3 regions of the Mycobacterium sp. 050272 genome follow, and region 1 is predicted to be linked to each of the others. Evidence: riboswitches for the same ligand, from Rfam matches in the RefSeq annotation. Region 1 holds a riboswitch; each other region holds the start of a gene.
What was found. Region 1 has a riboswitch for magnesium ahead of AAHS21_RS04305 (hypothetical protein). Riboswitches for the same ligand answer to the same signal wherever they lie in the genome.
Positions count from the first base shown of each region.

Region 2: linked by a shared signal. The riboswitch ahead of AAHS21_RS16615 (Rv1535 family protein) and the one ahead of AAHS21_RS04305 (hypothetical protein) in region 1 are both predicted to bind magnesium.
Region 3: linked by a shared signal. The riboswitch ahead of AAHS21_RS30830 (hypothetical protein) and the one ahead of AAHS21_RS04305 (hypothetical protein) in region 1 are both predicted to bind magnesium.

Region 1 is NZ_JBCHKV010000001.1:872,229-877,210, forward strand. Features, by position in the region: gene AAHS21_RS04295 (NADP-dependent oxidoreductase) at 1-133, shown strand, start outside; gene AAHS21_RS04300 (NRAMP family divalent metal transporter) at 137-1,771, opposite strand; gene AAHS21_RS04305 (hypothetical protein) at 1,881-2,096, opposite strand; M-box (ykoK) riboswitch at 2,361-2,545, opposite strand; gene AAHS21_RS04310 (class I SAM-dependent methyltransferase) at 2,684-3,343, shown strand; gene AAHS21_RS04315 (acyltransferase family protein) at 3,348-4,982, opposite strand, start outside.
Region 2 is NZ_JBCHKV010000007.1:234,464-239,445, forward strand. Features, by position in the region: gene ileS (isoleucine--tRNA ligase) at 1-2,813, opposite strand, end outside; gene AAHS21_RS16615 (Rv1535 family protein) at 3,096-3,335, opposite strand; M-box (ykoK) riboswitch at 3,613-3,782, opposite strand; gene AAHS21_RS16620 (nitronate monooxygenase family protein) at 3,953-4,982, opposite strand, start outside.
Region 3 is NZ_JBCHKV010000033.1:15,791-20,772, reverse strand. Features, by position in the region: gene AAHS21_RS30840 (GAF and ANTAR domain-containing protein) at 246-896, shown strand; gene AAHS21_RS30835 (recombinase family protein) at 1,573-2,145, shown strand; M-box (ykoK) riboswitch at 2,221-2,406, shown strand; gene AAHS21_RS30830 (hypothetical protein) at 2,716-2,919, shown strand; gene AAHS21_RS30825 (hypothetical protein) at 2,989-3,936, shown strand; gene AAHS21_RS30820 (CBS domain-containing protein) at 4,093-4,982, shown strand, end outside.

The DNA.
Region 1 (4,982 bases):
CGTCGCCAGCGGTGCCGTCGATTTCGACATCGCGGCGACGTTCCCGATGGATCGGGTAGCTGACGCCTTCGAGGAACTCGAGCGCCGGCACACGCACGGCAAAATCGTCCTGCTGCCCAATGGTTCGCCGTAGACGTCAGCCGACGCCAACCTCCACCATCTTGACGATCACGAATACGACAGCCAGCACCAGATAACCGCGCAAGATCAACAGCCCGGTCCGGCGAATCGGCGAAAGAGCCGGGCGGGCAAGAGAGCTAAGCTCTGGCGTCTGCCAAGACTGCTGTTCTTGCCGGCGCAGGGCCCGGCTTTCGGCACGACCTACTGGCGAGGCGAGTTTGGCCGCGCGAGTGTCGCGGTACCACTGGTCGCCGATGATCGCCACGGCGCCGCACACTGCGCCGACCGCCGCACCGGCCGCCAGCCCTGCTTCGAGAGCTGCCGTGGAGAGATCCGGGAAGAATGTGGCTGCCGTCAGCGCCAGCGACAGCAGCACCAGTGCCCACACGATGGCCCAGGCAACGACGTTCTGCCGCAACGTGTTTACCCACGGTCCCAGGATCGCCCGGTCATTGCAGAGCAAAACCAGGAACACGGTCGCCGAGGGCAGCAGGATGCCGGCCAGCGCCTGCACACCCTGGGTGACCAGCCCGAGGATGTGATCCGGACTGAACGCCACCGCGGCCGACGCCCCGAGCAGCAGGGCATACCCGCCGTAAAACCATGGCGCCTCGTTGATTTTCCAGTGCAGCGAATGCCGCTTGCCCATCGCGTCGCCAATGGCATAGGTGGTGGCCAGCCCGATCGCATTGGCACCGATCAACGAACCGTCGAGCAGAATGATCGCGAACAGCACGCCCACCGGGTGGCGCAGCGCTTTCGCGACCGCCCCGGCATCGGTGAAGCTGCCGGTTGCAGGCAGACCGAAGGCGGTGACCGCCATCAACGCCGTCGCACCGACAATGACCACGACGATACCGATGATCAAATCGGCTCGTGCATAGGGAATCCAGCGTGCCGTGATGCGCTTGTCAACCACGTTGGACTGTTGGAAGAACAGCTGCCACGGCGCCACCGTGGTCCCCACGATCGCGATGATCAACAACAGGACGGTCGAGTTCAGTCCGCCCGGGAACTGTGGAACCAGACCGCCGGCAGCCACTTTCGGACTCGGATGCACCATCAGCACCATTGGGAGCATCACGACGTTCACGGCGATCAGCAGGAACATCAGCCCTTCCCAGCGCCGGAACGAGCCGCCGGCGACCACGGCGAACAGCAGTACCGCGGCGACCGGGATCGCGACGGTCTTCGGACAGCCCAGGAACCCCAACGCCATTGCGACACCAATGAATTCGGTGACGATTGTCAGGGCGTTCAGGACCAGCAGATCACCGACACTGAATGCGCCCCAGAACTTTCCGAAGCGCTCGAAGATCAGGCGTGCGTGACCGACTCGCGCTACCGCACCCAGGCGCAACACCATCTCCTGGTTCACGTACAGCACCGGAATCAGCAAGGCCAGCGTCCACAACAGGTTCATCCCGTAGTCCTGGCCCGCTTGCGCGTACGTCGCGACGCCGCCGGCGTCGTTGTCACCCACCATGACAATCAATCCGGGGCCGGTGATCACCAGCAGGGTGCGTAACCGCCGCCACCGGCCGCCCAGAGCACCGGTGTCATCGCGCTTGATACGGCCGAACGCTCCGACGATGTCGCCGGTGTGCGCGGAATCCAACACGGTTTGCGGACGGGTGGAAGTCAACGTCATGTCGTTCTCGCTATCTGAAGAGTCGGGCTACCCAAGTCGGGTGTTCAACGCGCCCCAGCGGCGGGCTACCAACCCCCCACCCGCCGCTGGGGACCGCTGGCGGAACACATCATCGGTGGTCTTTCCCACCGCCCGGTGAGTGTCCGCCGGGCGCGGACGAGAGCACGGCGATCGGCGTCAGCGACACATACAGGTTCGCCCGCTCTTCGGGCGTCGGGATGTGCATGGCGCACAACCTGTTTGTCAGCAGCCGACCCGCACGCAGCATCGACCGTCCGCGCAACCTTCCAAGACCGCGAATACGCCGCGCAACAACAAAAGTCATAGTCTTCCCCCTGTCGGAAGCCCGATCGGTTCGCCGGCACGCTAAATACATCCCGCATTCGCCGCCGTCAATACGGTTGCGGAACAGCCAATTTGAGCTGCGTCAGCAGAAAGAAATGCCGGAACCGGATCGGTTCAAGATGGATTTCGGATAGCAACTATCGCCGGGACTCATCTCGCCCTCACCTCCTCACGGCCATGACACGCGCGGGTGTCCACGTTTCACACGCGGGAGAGGTACGAATGCCGGGCCATGAGCCCGCCGACCGCACCCCTCTCGTCGGAGCTTCGGCACTGCACGGCGTATCTGGATCGACCGATGGCCGCGACCAGAAGCCACTTGGGCTCAACCCTTGTGTCCGGGAAGAGCTGTCCTGACCCGGGGCGTCTCTCGACGTTCGGGGTCAGTGGCCTGTGTCCGTGCAGACGCCTCACCTACCGAGGTGCTTGCCCAACCATGCTGGCACTGCCACCCGCTGCTCGTCAAACTCCTTTTCTTACGACTGCGAGCTTGCGTGTTCTGGGTCACACCCTGGGAGCCTGTGGTCACCGCTCGGGCAAATGTCGCCGAGGCCTACCCTCAAGGGCATGGCCACAACCTTGCAAGACTCTCGCGTCGAGAGCGTGCTCGACCGGATGTACACAGAGACGAAGAACCAGATGTCACTGCTGCGTGAGCGGCACGGTCAGCTCGCGCGCCCGATGACCACCGCAGAGCGCACCGAGGCGATGAGCGAGTTCTACATCCCAGTGACGCCGGACGCCGGCCGGCTGCTGTACGCACTGGTTCGCGCGACCCGTCCGACGACGGTGGTCGAGTTCGGAATGTCGTTCGGTATCTCGGCTATTCATCTCGCGGCGGCCGTCCGCGACAACGGCGTGGGGCGCGTGGTGACTACGGAGCTCAGCGCGAGCAAGATTGCCGCCGCGAAGAAGACGTTCGCCGAGACCGGCTTGGACGACGTGATCACGATTCTCGAAGGCGATGCGCTGACCACGCTGGAAGGCCAAGACGGGCCGATCGAATTCGTCTTGCTGGACGGCTGGAAGGATCTCTATCTTCCAGTAATCAAATTGCTCGAACCCCGGCTCACCACAGGCGCTTTGGTGATCGCCGACAACGCCAGCGCGCCCGACATGGCGCCGTATCTCGATCGCGTGCGCGACCCCGCCAACGGCTACACCAGCTTCAATTGCCTGGTCCGGGAAAGCGACAGCATGGAAATCAGCTGCCGAACCAACGACTAAGCGTCTATCGCAAAGACTCTTCGAGCCACGGCGTCAGCCACTTGACCCCTTCCGGGGTCAAGTGCACACCGTCACTGCGCACCTTGATGCCGTCGACCTTGGCGGTGTAAACACCGTCGGGGCAAAGCTTTTTGTTCAGATCCAGGATTTCAACGCCGCTGTGCTGCGCAACGGTTTTGCGCAACATGGCATTCCATTGATTGACTCGGTCCGGCTGGTCCTCGGGATACAGCCGGCCGTCCGGCTTCTCGCCGCCCCGGCTGTACGGCACCGTGGCAACCACTACCCGAACCCCGCTGGCGCTCACGATATTCAGTGCTCGCTCCAGCTCGGCGTTGAGGTACGCGTCGAACGTCGGGTCACCGATGTGGGTCCACTGCCCTTCGTTGACCCGGTCCACCGTCTCCCAGCGCCCGATGATCAGGAGCGCGACGTCCGGCTGGTCCTGACTGATCTGCGCTGCCCATCTGCTCGGCCACGTGTCGCATTCGGCTCGCTGATCCAGGGTCTGGCCGATGTACCGGTATGGCGTGCCGCGAACCAGGCTGCACCCGATGACCGTGTGGTCGAGGAACGCGAATCCGGGTGTCGGCGGCAGGAAATGCATCCAGGTCCACCCGATCGAATCACCGAAGACCGAAACTGTGAACGGCCGGTTGGGGTTTCGCGGCCCGACCGGACGGCTGCCTCCCGGCGGGGCGTTCGACACCGCGGCAACCGCCGAAACGCCCGGGGGCAGGCCGGTCTCGCGCAGGCCGGTTCCGGTGCCGACCGGAATCAGCAGCAGCGTGATCGCCGCGGCGCTGGCCACTGTGGCAGCGGCCAGCGGCAGCAACGCCACCCGGGCCGGCCGCCAGCGCCGGACGGGTTGTTCGATCAGCCAATACGACGCGGCGGCCACCGCCAGCGTGAGCCCGCACCGGGCGGCGAACAACGGTAACCCCGACCATCCGGTGCGTTCGCCGTTGAGCGCCAGAAAGATTGGCCAATGCCACAAATAGATGCCGTAGGAGACGGTGCCCAGCCAGACCAGCGGTGGCGCCGCGAGAATGCGGGCGACCAAGCCGCGCTGCTCCATCGCCACCGGGGCGACCACGAAGACCGCCGCGATCGCGACACCGATCAGCAAGCCGTGCCGGAAATCGCCGACATTGCCCGTCGCGAAATGAGCCGCCGCCGCCAGCCCCGCCACTCCGATCATCGGCAGCAACCGGGCGACCCGCCGTCCCCAGCGACTGCGGATCATGCACCAGCCGCGGTTGAGCGACGGCCAGTCCCGCACCAGCAGAGCCGCCGCCGCGGAACCGACCAGCAATGCCTGCGCGCGCGTGTCGGTGCCGAAGTAGATGCGATCACGCGTGGTGCCGGAGACGAACACGATCGCTGCCGCCGCGGAAGCCAGCGCACCCAGCGTGGCGATCACGAAGATGGCGAAGCGCACATCGCCGACCGTGGCCCGCATGAAGTAGCGCTTGGCCCGCGCGGCCAGCAGCAGGGTGACCACGATCAGCAGGACCGGCCAGACGAAGTAGTACTGCTCCTCGACGCCGAGCGACCAGGCGTGCTGCAGTGGCGAGGGCGGCGCACCCTGGGTGAAGTAGTCGGCCTTCTGCGCGACGAAACGCCAGTTGGCCACCCA
Region 2 (4,982 bases), on a different contig from region 1:
ACCAGCCGCGAGCTGTACTCCTCGGGCTGCAGCACCGCGGGGCCGGCGGTCAGGGTGCCGTCGAGGTTGACGACGCCCTCGCCGGCCTTGACCGCCTTGATCGCGGCCTGCACATCCTTGCCCAGCCGCGGCCCGGCCACCCGGGCGTTGACGGTGAGCTCGAAGCGTCCGTAGGTGTCGATCGCGTCGGTCAGTTCCACCTTCTTGACGTTGAGCTCGTCGGCGATCAGGTCGGTGAACGGCATCAGCTGTTGCGGATCCTCCACTGCCACAGTCAGTTTCGGCAACGGTAGCCGCACCCGCAACTTCTTGGCCTTGCGCAGCGACGACCCCGCCGAGCACACGTCGCGCACCTGATCCATCGCGGCCACCAGATCGGGGTCCTGCGGCAGCGTGCCGGCGGCGGGCCAGTCGGCGAGGTGCACCGAACGCGCGCCGGTCAGCCCCCGCCAGACGATCTCGGTAGTCAGCGGCAGCAGCGGAGCGGCCAGCCGTGCGGTTACTTCCAGCACGGTGTGCAGCGTGTCGATCGCGTCGCCGTCTTCCTCCCAGAACCGCGAACGTGACCGTCGCACATACCAATTCGTCAGCGCCTCGGTGAACTGGCGCAGTTGCTCGCAGGCCCCGGAGATGTCGCAGATTTCCAGCGAATCGGTGAGCTCGTCACGCAGCACGGCGAGCTTGGCCAGGATGTAACGGTCCAGCACGTGCGCCGAATCGGTACGCCAGGTACCGACTTTCGGCGCGTAGAGGGCCAGGAAGCTGTAGGCGTTCCACAGCGGCAGCAGCACCTGGCGCACGCCCTCGCGGATGCCCTGCTCGGTGACGATCAGATTGCCGCCGCGCAGGATCGGTGAGGCCATCAGGAACCAGCGCATCGCGTCGGAGCCGTCGCGGTCGAACACCTCGCTGACGTCCGGGTAGTTGCGCAGCGACTTGCTCATCTTCTGCCCGTCGGAGCCGAGCACGATCCCGTGTGCCACACAGGTTTTGAAGGCAGGCCGGTCGAACAGCGCGGTGGCCAGCACGTGCAGGGTGTAGAACCAGCCCCGGGTCTGCCCGATGTACTCCACGATGAAGTCACCGGGGTAGTGGGTGTCGAACCAGTCCGCGTTCTCGAACGGGAAGTGCACTTGGGCGTACGGCATCGATCCCGAGTCGAACCACACGTCGAGCACGTCGGGGATGCGCCGCATCGTGCTGTTACCGGTGGGGTCGTCGGGGTTGGGCCGGGTGAGCTCGTCGATGTAGGGCCGGTGCAAATTGGTGGGCCGCACCCCGAAGTCGCGCTCCAATTCGTCGAGGCTGCCGTAGACGTCGATGCGCGGGTAGGCCGGGTCGTCGGATTTCCACACCGGAATCGGGCTGCCCCAGTATCGGTTTCGCGAGATCGACCAGTCGCGCGCGCCCTGCAGCCACTTGCCGAATTGGCCGTCCTTGACGTGCTCGGGGTACCAGGTGATTTGCTGGTTGAGTTCCACCATGCGATCCCGGAATTCGGTGACCGCGATGAACCACGACGAAACCGCCCGGTAGATCAGCGGATTACGGCATCGCCAGCAGTGCGGGTAGGGATGCTCATAGGTTTCGTGACGGATCAGCACCGGCTGGTTCACCGCCACCGGACCGCTCTGGTTCTTCAGGTCGCGGATGATGTGCGGGTTGGCGTCAAAGACGTGCTGCCCCTGGTAATCCGGGACCGTGACGTCGAACCGGCCCTTGGAGTCGACCGGGGTGACCGGCACGATGCCCACCTTGTCGGTGGTCGCCATGTCGTCCTCACCGTAGGCCGGTGCCATGTGCACGATGCCGGTGCCGTCGTCGGTGGTGACGAAGTCGCCGGGCAGCACTTGAAATGCTTCTTCGCGCCCCGGTTCCCCGGCCATGAAATACGGGAACGGCGGCAGGTAGCGGGTCCCCAGCAGGTCGGCGCCCGAATAGGTGCCGAGTATCTCGGGCTCTTCGCCCAACTCGCGGGCGTAGGCCGCGACCCGCGCCTCGGCTAGGACAAACCGCCGGTCCCCGACCTTGACCTGGACGTAGGTCACCTCCGGGTTGACGGCAACGGCCAGGTTGGACGGCAGCGTCCACGGCGTGGTCGTCCACACCAGCAGGTAGGCGCCGTCCAGCTCGCCCCCGGTCACCGGGAAACCCACCGTCACGGCCGGGTCCTGGCGACTCTGATAGACGTCGTCGTCCATCCGCAACTCGTGGTTGGACAACGGTGTTTCGTCTCGCCAGCAGTACGGCAGCACCCGGTAGCCCTCGTAGGCCAGACCCTTGTCCCACAGCTGTTTGAACGCCCAGATCACCGACTCCATGTAGGGCAGGTCGAGCGTCTTGTAGTCATTGTCGAAGTCGACCCAGCGGGCCTGCCGGGTGACGTAGGCCTGCCATTCGCCGGTGTAGCGCAACACCGATTCCCGGCAGGCCTCGTTGAACGCGGCGATGCCCATGTCGTCGATTTGCGACTTGTCGGTGATGCCCAGCTGGCGCTCGACTTCGAGTTCGGCGGGCAGCCCGTGGGTGTCCCAGCCGAAGCGGCGGTCCACTTTGTAGCCACGCATGGTGCGGTAGCGCGGGACGATGTCTTTCACGTATCCGGTCAGCAAGTGCCCATAGTGCGGCAGGCCGTTGGCGAACGGCGGCCCGTCGTAGAACACGTACTCCTCGGCGCCCTCGCGGTTTGCGATGCTGGCCCGGAAAGTGTCGTCGCGGGTCCAGTAATCCAGGACCTCGAGTTCCAGCGCCGGGAAGTCGGGGGCTCCCCCGGCCAGCTTGGGATAAGCCCTGGCGTCAGCGTTTTCGGTCACGGTGCGCGTCGTCTCCTGCGTGCCTACGGTCAGGCCGGGGACGAGGTCGCGCAACCTGCGCGAGCACCGCGGTACCACCCCGCTTGCCGTGCTGGCGCACGGCCGCTCGATTCAGGCTGTGACGGGCCTACCCGTTCGGGTCTACTGAGCCGTGCGGGCTGTTCTTCCGAAAGCTCCCCGGTGATAGCCGGATCGACGCGGACCCACTCTACCGCGAGACTGCAACTGCCTACTCAAATGCCAAGTAAAGCGGTACGCAGCTACAGTCTCGCGGTAGGGATCTCAGGCCGTGACCTCGATGAACCCGACGCGCCACAGCACCGCGTAGAGGTGGCGGACGGGGACGCTCAGCAGGCGGGCGGCGCCGGCCACCAGCGGGTCGCCGGCGCCGAAGTATCCGGCGTCGGCCGGACGGGCAGCCTTCGTGGGCACGGGAGCCTGCGTGGGCGTGGTGTCGCGCACGACGCGCAGGTTGCGGACGGGCGCCACGGCAACTACTTCGTCGAAGAGTACTGCGGTCATGATCGTCTCCTAACGGAATTGCAAACGGGTTCTGACTGGACTGATGTGTCCCGACCCGTCAGGGTTCCGATCCGAGAACGCTTGAGCGCTAAGTCGATTCGCTAGCTCGAGGCGTCGGGCCGGAGGTCGGATTGGGACGGAGCTTGTCCTGGATATCCATCCGGACTGCCACTGGAACTCATACGTCCCTCACCTCCTCTACAACCACGACGCGTGCGGTTACCCGCGCCTATTTGCGCGCACCAGAAGGAGTTCAGAATCCGGCGACCGCCAGAAATCCGCACCCCTCTCGTCAGAGCTTTGGCACCACACGACGTGTCCGGAACTCCGGAAGCCACTTGGACTCAACCCTTAAGCCGGGAGGAGCTGTCCTGACCCGGGGCGTCTTTCGACGTTCGGGGTCAGTGGCCTGTGTTCGTGTAGCCGCCTCACCTAACGAGGTGCTGCCGTAAATACTCCACGAGGTATCCGGCCAGGTCAATGTGATCTGAGCCGTGTCGCGCAACTTTATGGGATTATTACGCCGCTTCACAGCTTTCGATCAGCTTCGACATCCCTGACCTGGTCAAATACCTCGCTGTGGCATGATTCACACCCAGCTGAACGCGCCGCGACAGTCAGTTCTCAGCTAAGTCTTCCAGCCGTCCGATGGTGTCGGCGAACTCCTCGATCATGTCGAGCACAACCGCACGGGTGGGGCGGACCCGGTCGAGCGAACCGACCACCTGGCCGACGAAATAGGTTGCCAGCTCACGTGCCTTCGCACCGGGATGGGCGGCAGCTTGGTTGATGCGCAGCTGCGGTTCAGTGACGAGGTTGGTCTGCAGCGGCATGCCGAGCGGAGCCGGGGTATCGGGCCGCTCCCACTCGTCGGTCCAAGCCGTTCGCAGCATCCGCGCCGGCTTACCCGTCAGCGACCGCGACCGCACCGTGTCCGAGGAACTGGCGGCCAGGAACTTCTCCTTGACCACCGGGTCGGTCTCGGCTTCCTCGGTGGTCAGCCAGACTGAGCCGCACCACACGCCCTCGGCGCCCAGGGCCAGGGCCGCCGCGATCTGGCGCCCGCGGGCGATCCCGCCCGCCGCCAGGACCGGGACCGGCGCGACCGCGTCGACGACTTCGGGAACCAGGACCATGGTTGCCACCTGGCCGGTGTGGCCGCCGGCTTCGGTGCCCTGCGCGACGATCAGGTCGACGCCGGCCGCGGCATGCCGGCGCGCGTGTGCGGTGGTGCCGGCCAGCGCGGCCACCAGCACGTCGCGGCTGTGCGCGCGTTCGACGAGGTCGGCCGGGGGCGGCCCGAGCGCACTGGCGATCAACCGAATGTCATGCGCGAAGGCCACTTCCAGTAATGGCTCGTAACCCTTGGGCGAGACGTTTAGACCCCCGACGGATGCCCGCGGCGGTTCGGCCGGGGCCGTGATGCCGTACCGGGCGAGCAAGTCTTCGACGAACGCACGATGCTCCTCGGGGAGCAACTGCCCGACTTGCTTCGCGTCGATGCCGCCCGTTTCCGCGCCAACGTATTTGGGCGGCAACAACAGGTCGACCCCGTAGGGCTTGCCGCCGGTCTGCTCCTCGATCCAGGCCAGTTCGTTCTGCAGCCGTTTCGGGCTGTGCGCGACGGCGCCCAGGACTCCGAATCCG
Region 3 (4,982 bases), on a different contig from region 1:
TCGCCGCGTCGATGTCGTTGTGACCTTTCCCGTTTTGACCGTGAGCGGGCTGCGAGCGTTCCCGTTTGGTTTCGGCTCGGTCGCCCTCCGGGGGTGGCCGGTGCTCGGGGCGGAATGGTTCTTCGCTCGCTCTCCCGTCGGTGTGGTTGTGGGCCCCTTCACGCGTGGACGGGGTAGCGTGGGGGCCCAGAGGGGCGGGGAGGGTGCCTGCCGACGGGCCACTGCTGAGCTCGCTGGTCGCGGTGATGGGCGCGATCCGCCACGCGGAGTTGAGCACCGTGCCGGTCGCCCTGGCTGATTTGGTGAATCTGATCGAGCAGCAGATTCCGGTCGTTAACTACGCCGGCATAGCGGTGCCAGCTCGGCGCGTGGAGCGCACGCCCGCAGCGGTCATCACCGAACACCCTGTCATCGCGATGCTGCACGACGCTGAGCGCCATGGTGGGGCAGGTCCGGCTCGGGACGCCGCCAGCAGCCAGGACACCGTCCTCGTCGCTGACCTCACCGTCGAGGGGCGCTGGCCGCAGTTCACCCGCGAAGCCGCTCGGGTGACTTCGGTGCGCAGTATCGCAGCGCTGCCGATGCATTACGACCGGTTCGTGCTGGGGGTACTGATTCTGGCTGCTGAACGACCTGAGGCTTTCGATGCCACCGTCCTCGCGGATGCCGCCGATCTGGCGGCGCTGGCCGCTGGGGCCTGGAGTGCGGTGGTGCGCGAAGAGCAGCTACGCCGCGCCCTGAGCTCCCGCGATGACATCGGTCAAGCCAAAGGCATCCTGATGGAACGCTTCAGCATCACCGCCGATGCCGCCTTCGCGCTGCTGCGTCAGCTTTCTCAAGAATCCAACACCCCCCTGCTCGACATTGCCCAACACCTCATCGCCACCGTCATCTAACGGTGACGTGTCGACCTAAACAGCCTGTTTTGCAACATGTCTCAAAGATTGCGGTCAAGTACGCCAGCCCTAGCGTGCCAGCCCAGGAGAAGCGTCCTTGATGGCACACGGGCTGAACCACCAAGGACTAAGAGGGAGTCTCAGTGTCGCGACCACCACTCCCCCTGTCTGGGGAACTACCCACAAACACCGCTAACCCACATCCACATCCGGGAAAATTGGCACCTCGGCCCCCGTCGTGATGGCCGGGGGTGGCGGAGACGTCATCGGCCGGGACGAGGATTCACCGCACGCAGACACCTTGAAGGCGGCCGCGATCAGGGTGCTCGCCTTGCAAGCCCCAGTCGGTGAGATGGTAACCCTGGCGGCACGCCGCCGGTCAGAACGCCAACGCCGTTGTCCTGTAACAGTATTCGCTTTGCCGGGGCGCAGTCGAAGCGTCTCGGCGAGAACCTCATCAGGAGTTACAGGTGCGTGGTGATGCAATCCGCGGCCATTCATGGCAATCCTCTACCCGCCGTCCGAATACTCATGCACGTCTCTTTTGTAGAGAAAAGAGACACCCCTCAGAGAGCTACTCCCCCACCGTGTAATCCCAGGTCGCGCTGTCTCGTTTCTTGTCTCACACCGCGTGTCTCACATCTTTGCTGTCCAGGGTGGTGAGACAGTCATTGGCATGACGACGATCCTCGGCTACGCCCGCGTCAGCACCACAGGCCAAGACCTCGACGCCCAACTCGCTGCGCTCGCCGCCGCCAGCGTCGAGCCGGATCGGGTGTTCACCGACAAGCTCTCGGGGTCGGCGAAGACGGACCGGCCGGGACTGGCGGCTCTGCTCGCCTACGCCCGGCCCGGTGACACCGTCGTCGTCACCGCCATCGATCGACTCGGCCGCTCGGTCGCCGAAGTCACCCGCACCATCGCCGAATTCGGAGAGCGACGAATCCTGTTGCGCGCCTTGCGTGAAGGCGTAGATACAGCCACACCGACCGGGCGCGCAGTAGCGGCGATCATGGCGACCCTCGCCGAACTCGAGCTTGAGCTCGGCCGTGAACGCCGAGCTGCATCACGCGCATCACGCCGAACCCGGTGCCTGCCTGCTACCAAGCCACCACGGCTTAGCCCAGAACGGCAAGAACAACTCCGCCGACTCGCTGCTACTGGCGAACCCGTACGAGAACTGGCCAAGGCCTTCGGTATTGGACGGGCGACCGCCTATCGCTACTTGTCGGCAGAGCCGATGGTGTGAGGGACGAGGGGTCAACGCGCGCGTCGTCTGGTTCGTCTTGACGGGTTGTGGTCTGGAGGTCCACACTGATCGGTGCAAGCACCTCGCTAGGTGAGGCGTCTGCGCGGATAAAGGCCACTGACCCCGAACGTCGAAAGACGCCCCGGGTCAGGACAGCTCCTCCCGGATTAAGGGTTGAGCCCAAGTGGCTTCGAGCACCGAGTGTTTTCTGGTGGCCCGATACGCCGTGCAGTGCCGAAGCTCTGACGAGAGGGGTGTAGGTGTGGTCACTGTGCCGCACGTCCTCCCCACGTGTGCTTTCGATGTGACGCCCGCGTGCGTCCTGGCTGCGAGGAGGTGAGGAACACCGTTGAGTACCAGCGATAAACCGCCGTCTGCGGGTTCGGAGTTGTTCCCGCTGCGTGGCCAGCTTGAGTCGATCGAGGCCTAAAGCCCTTCTCGTCGTTGATTGTTCGAGTGCACCATTGTTCCGACGGTGCACCCCTACGGCGCTGCTGCCTGCTTGAGGTCCGCGTGACACTCAAAGATGCCACGACACCCCAATTTCTCTTTGCGTCAAGGAGTTTTGTCATGGTTGTTGTTCTGTCTCGTCTTCGCATACCCGTGGTGTCGATGGCGTCCCGTGCCGCACACGGATGGTTCACCTGGGGCCGCAGGGCGTGTCGACGGGTGTGGGTCCGGCGCAATTTGACCCCGCAGGAGCGGGCGTACCTGTTGGCGTCCTACACCCCGCCCGCGCTGATCACGGCGTCACTGGGTGGGCACGTCGGCTGACCGGTTCGGGCTGGGGTGCATCACGACCCCGGCCCGCCCCGGCCCGCCGCCGCGCGAGGAGGCCCACCGATGGACTCCCACGACGATCAGACGCACGACGCGATCGATAAACCCGCCAAAATAACTGCGCCGCAAGGGGTGTCAGGCCAGCGGGCCGACGGAACGCTGACCGCCACCATCCGGATGCTCACCGCCCGGGCGATGCTGCGGCACGGTGGTGACCCGGCGGTGGTCGCCACCACAACCCGCGTCCCGCAAGCGTTGGTCGAGGTGATGGCCGACATGGCCGACACCCCTACCCGTCCAAATTCCCAACCCAGGACCTCCGGACGATGTGGTGGGCGGCCCGCCGCGCGTCTAGCAGGTGTACCCGCCGATAGGCACCTGTGGCGACAGGAGATTGACAGGAATGGCTCGATGTTGCGACCCGTCCGACCTGGTCATACTGAGGACATGCCCAAGAAACGACGGTCCCGCACGCGGCGCACTCCCCCGCGGGCGGCGTCCGCCGGATCGAACCCGGCGTTCCTCGGTGACCTGGGAATGACTCCCAAGCGATCAACGGCCCCACTGCCGGAGGCCGATGACGATCGCCACGCCAGCGTGCGGGTCCGGTTGGCGGCGCTGATGCTGCGCCGCGGCGACGACGTCGGGGATGTCAGCGTGGCGACCGACGTCCCGGTCGCCCTGCTTGAGTTGCTTCGCGCGGAAGTCGCCGATGAAACTGACCTCGATCAGCAGCGCCAGACCACCGTTGACGACGTGAGGCGGCGGCGCCGGGTCGTGATCGCCGTGCTGATCATGGAGGTCGCCGCGCTGGCGAACATCGTCATTGGCCTGATCGCGCTGATCGGGCACCTCGCCGGGTTGGGGTTACTGGCCAGCGTGATCGGGCCAGCACTTCTCCTTGCCGTCTACGTGGTAGCCAGATGCGCGACCCCTACGGGATCTCGCACTGGCTACAGCCCTCGGTACGCGGCCCGGCGTAAGGGTCGTGATCGAGGGCCCGGTGACTAACGACCTCTGTGGACGATCCATCCACATGTCCCAGGTTTGGGTGTCTACCGACGGTGGTCGAGATCGGTGTCGCCCAGTGTTCACGTGGTCGTGCGCATATGGAACCGCGACATTCGGGCACGGCCGCGATCGTCTCATCGAGAAGGAAGAGTCACTATGCATGAAGTCCCGCCTGATGGTGGAGCGCCCACGGCGTCACGGCCGGTGATCCATCTGTCCGATCTCCTGGGTCGTCCGGTCGTCGCGAAGGCCGGTGACGCGGTGGGCCGGGTCGAGGACGTCATCGTCAGCCTGCGCGGTGCCGAGGGGTATCCGCCGGTCACCGGCCTGGTGGTAGGGATCGGCGGCCGTCGGGTGTACGTGTCGTCCGGGCAGATCACCGACCTGACCCAGGAACACGTCGATCTGTCGAAGAACAAGGTGGATCTGCGCGAGTTCGAACGCCGTGACGGCGAGGTTCTGTTGCGCACCGACGTCCTCGATCACCGGCTCATCGACGTCGCGGCCGCGGAGTTGGTGCATGCCTACGACATCGAGCTCGAGGACACCGGGGCGGGCTGGGTGCTGGCACGGCTGGATACCCGCCGGCCGGCGCGGCTGTTCGGGTTGATCAAATCCGGTGGGGGGCATGCCAGCCGGGACTGGAAGTCCTTCGAACCGCTCATCGGGCACACGGCGAGCGTGTTGGAGCGCGCGGGCGGGCGGATGTCGAAGCTGAAGCCGGCCCAGATCGCGGACCTGCTGGAGGACGCCGACAAAGACGAGGGTGGAGAAATCCTCGACCGCCTCCACTCCGACCCGGAGTTGGAGGCCGACGTCTTCGAGGAACTCGACCCCGACAAGGCCACCAAGATCCTGGGCGACATGACTGATACCGAGGTCGCCGGGGTATTGGCCCGGATGCGGGCCGACGACGCGGCGGACGCGATCGCCGATCTGCGCCAGTCCCGCCGTCGCCGGGTGCTGGAGCTGCTGCCGGCGGGGCAGCGCACCAAGGTCATCACGCTGATGGGGTTCAACCCCTCGACCGCGGGCGGGTTGATGAG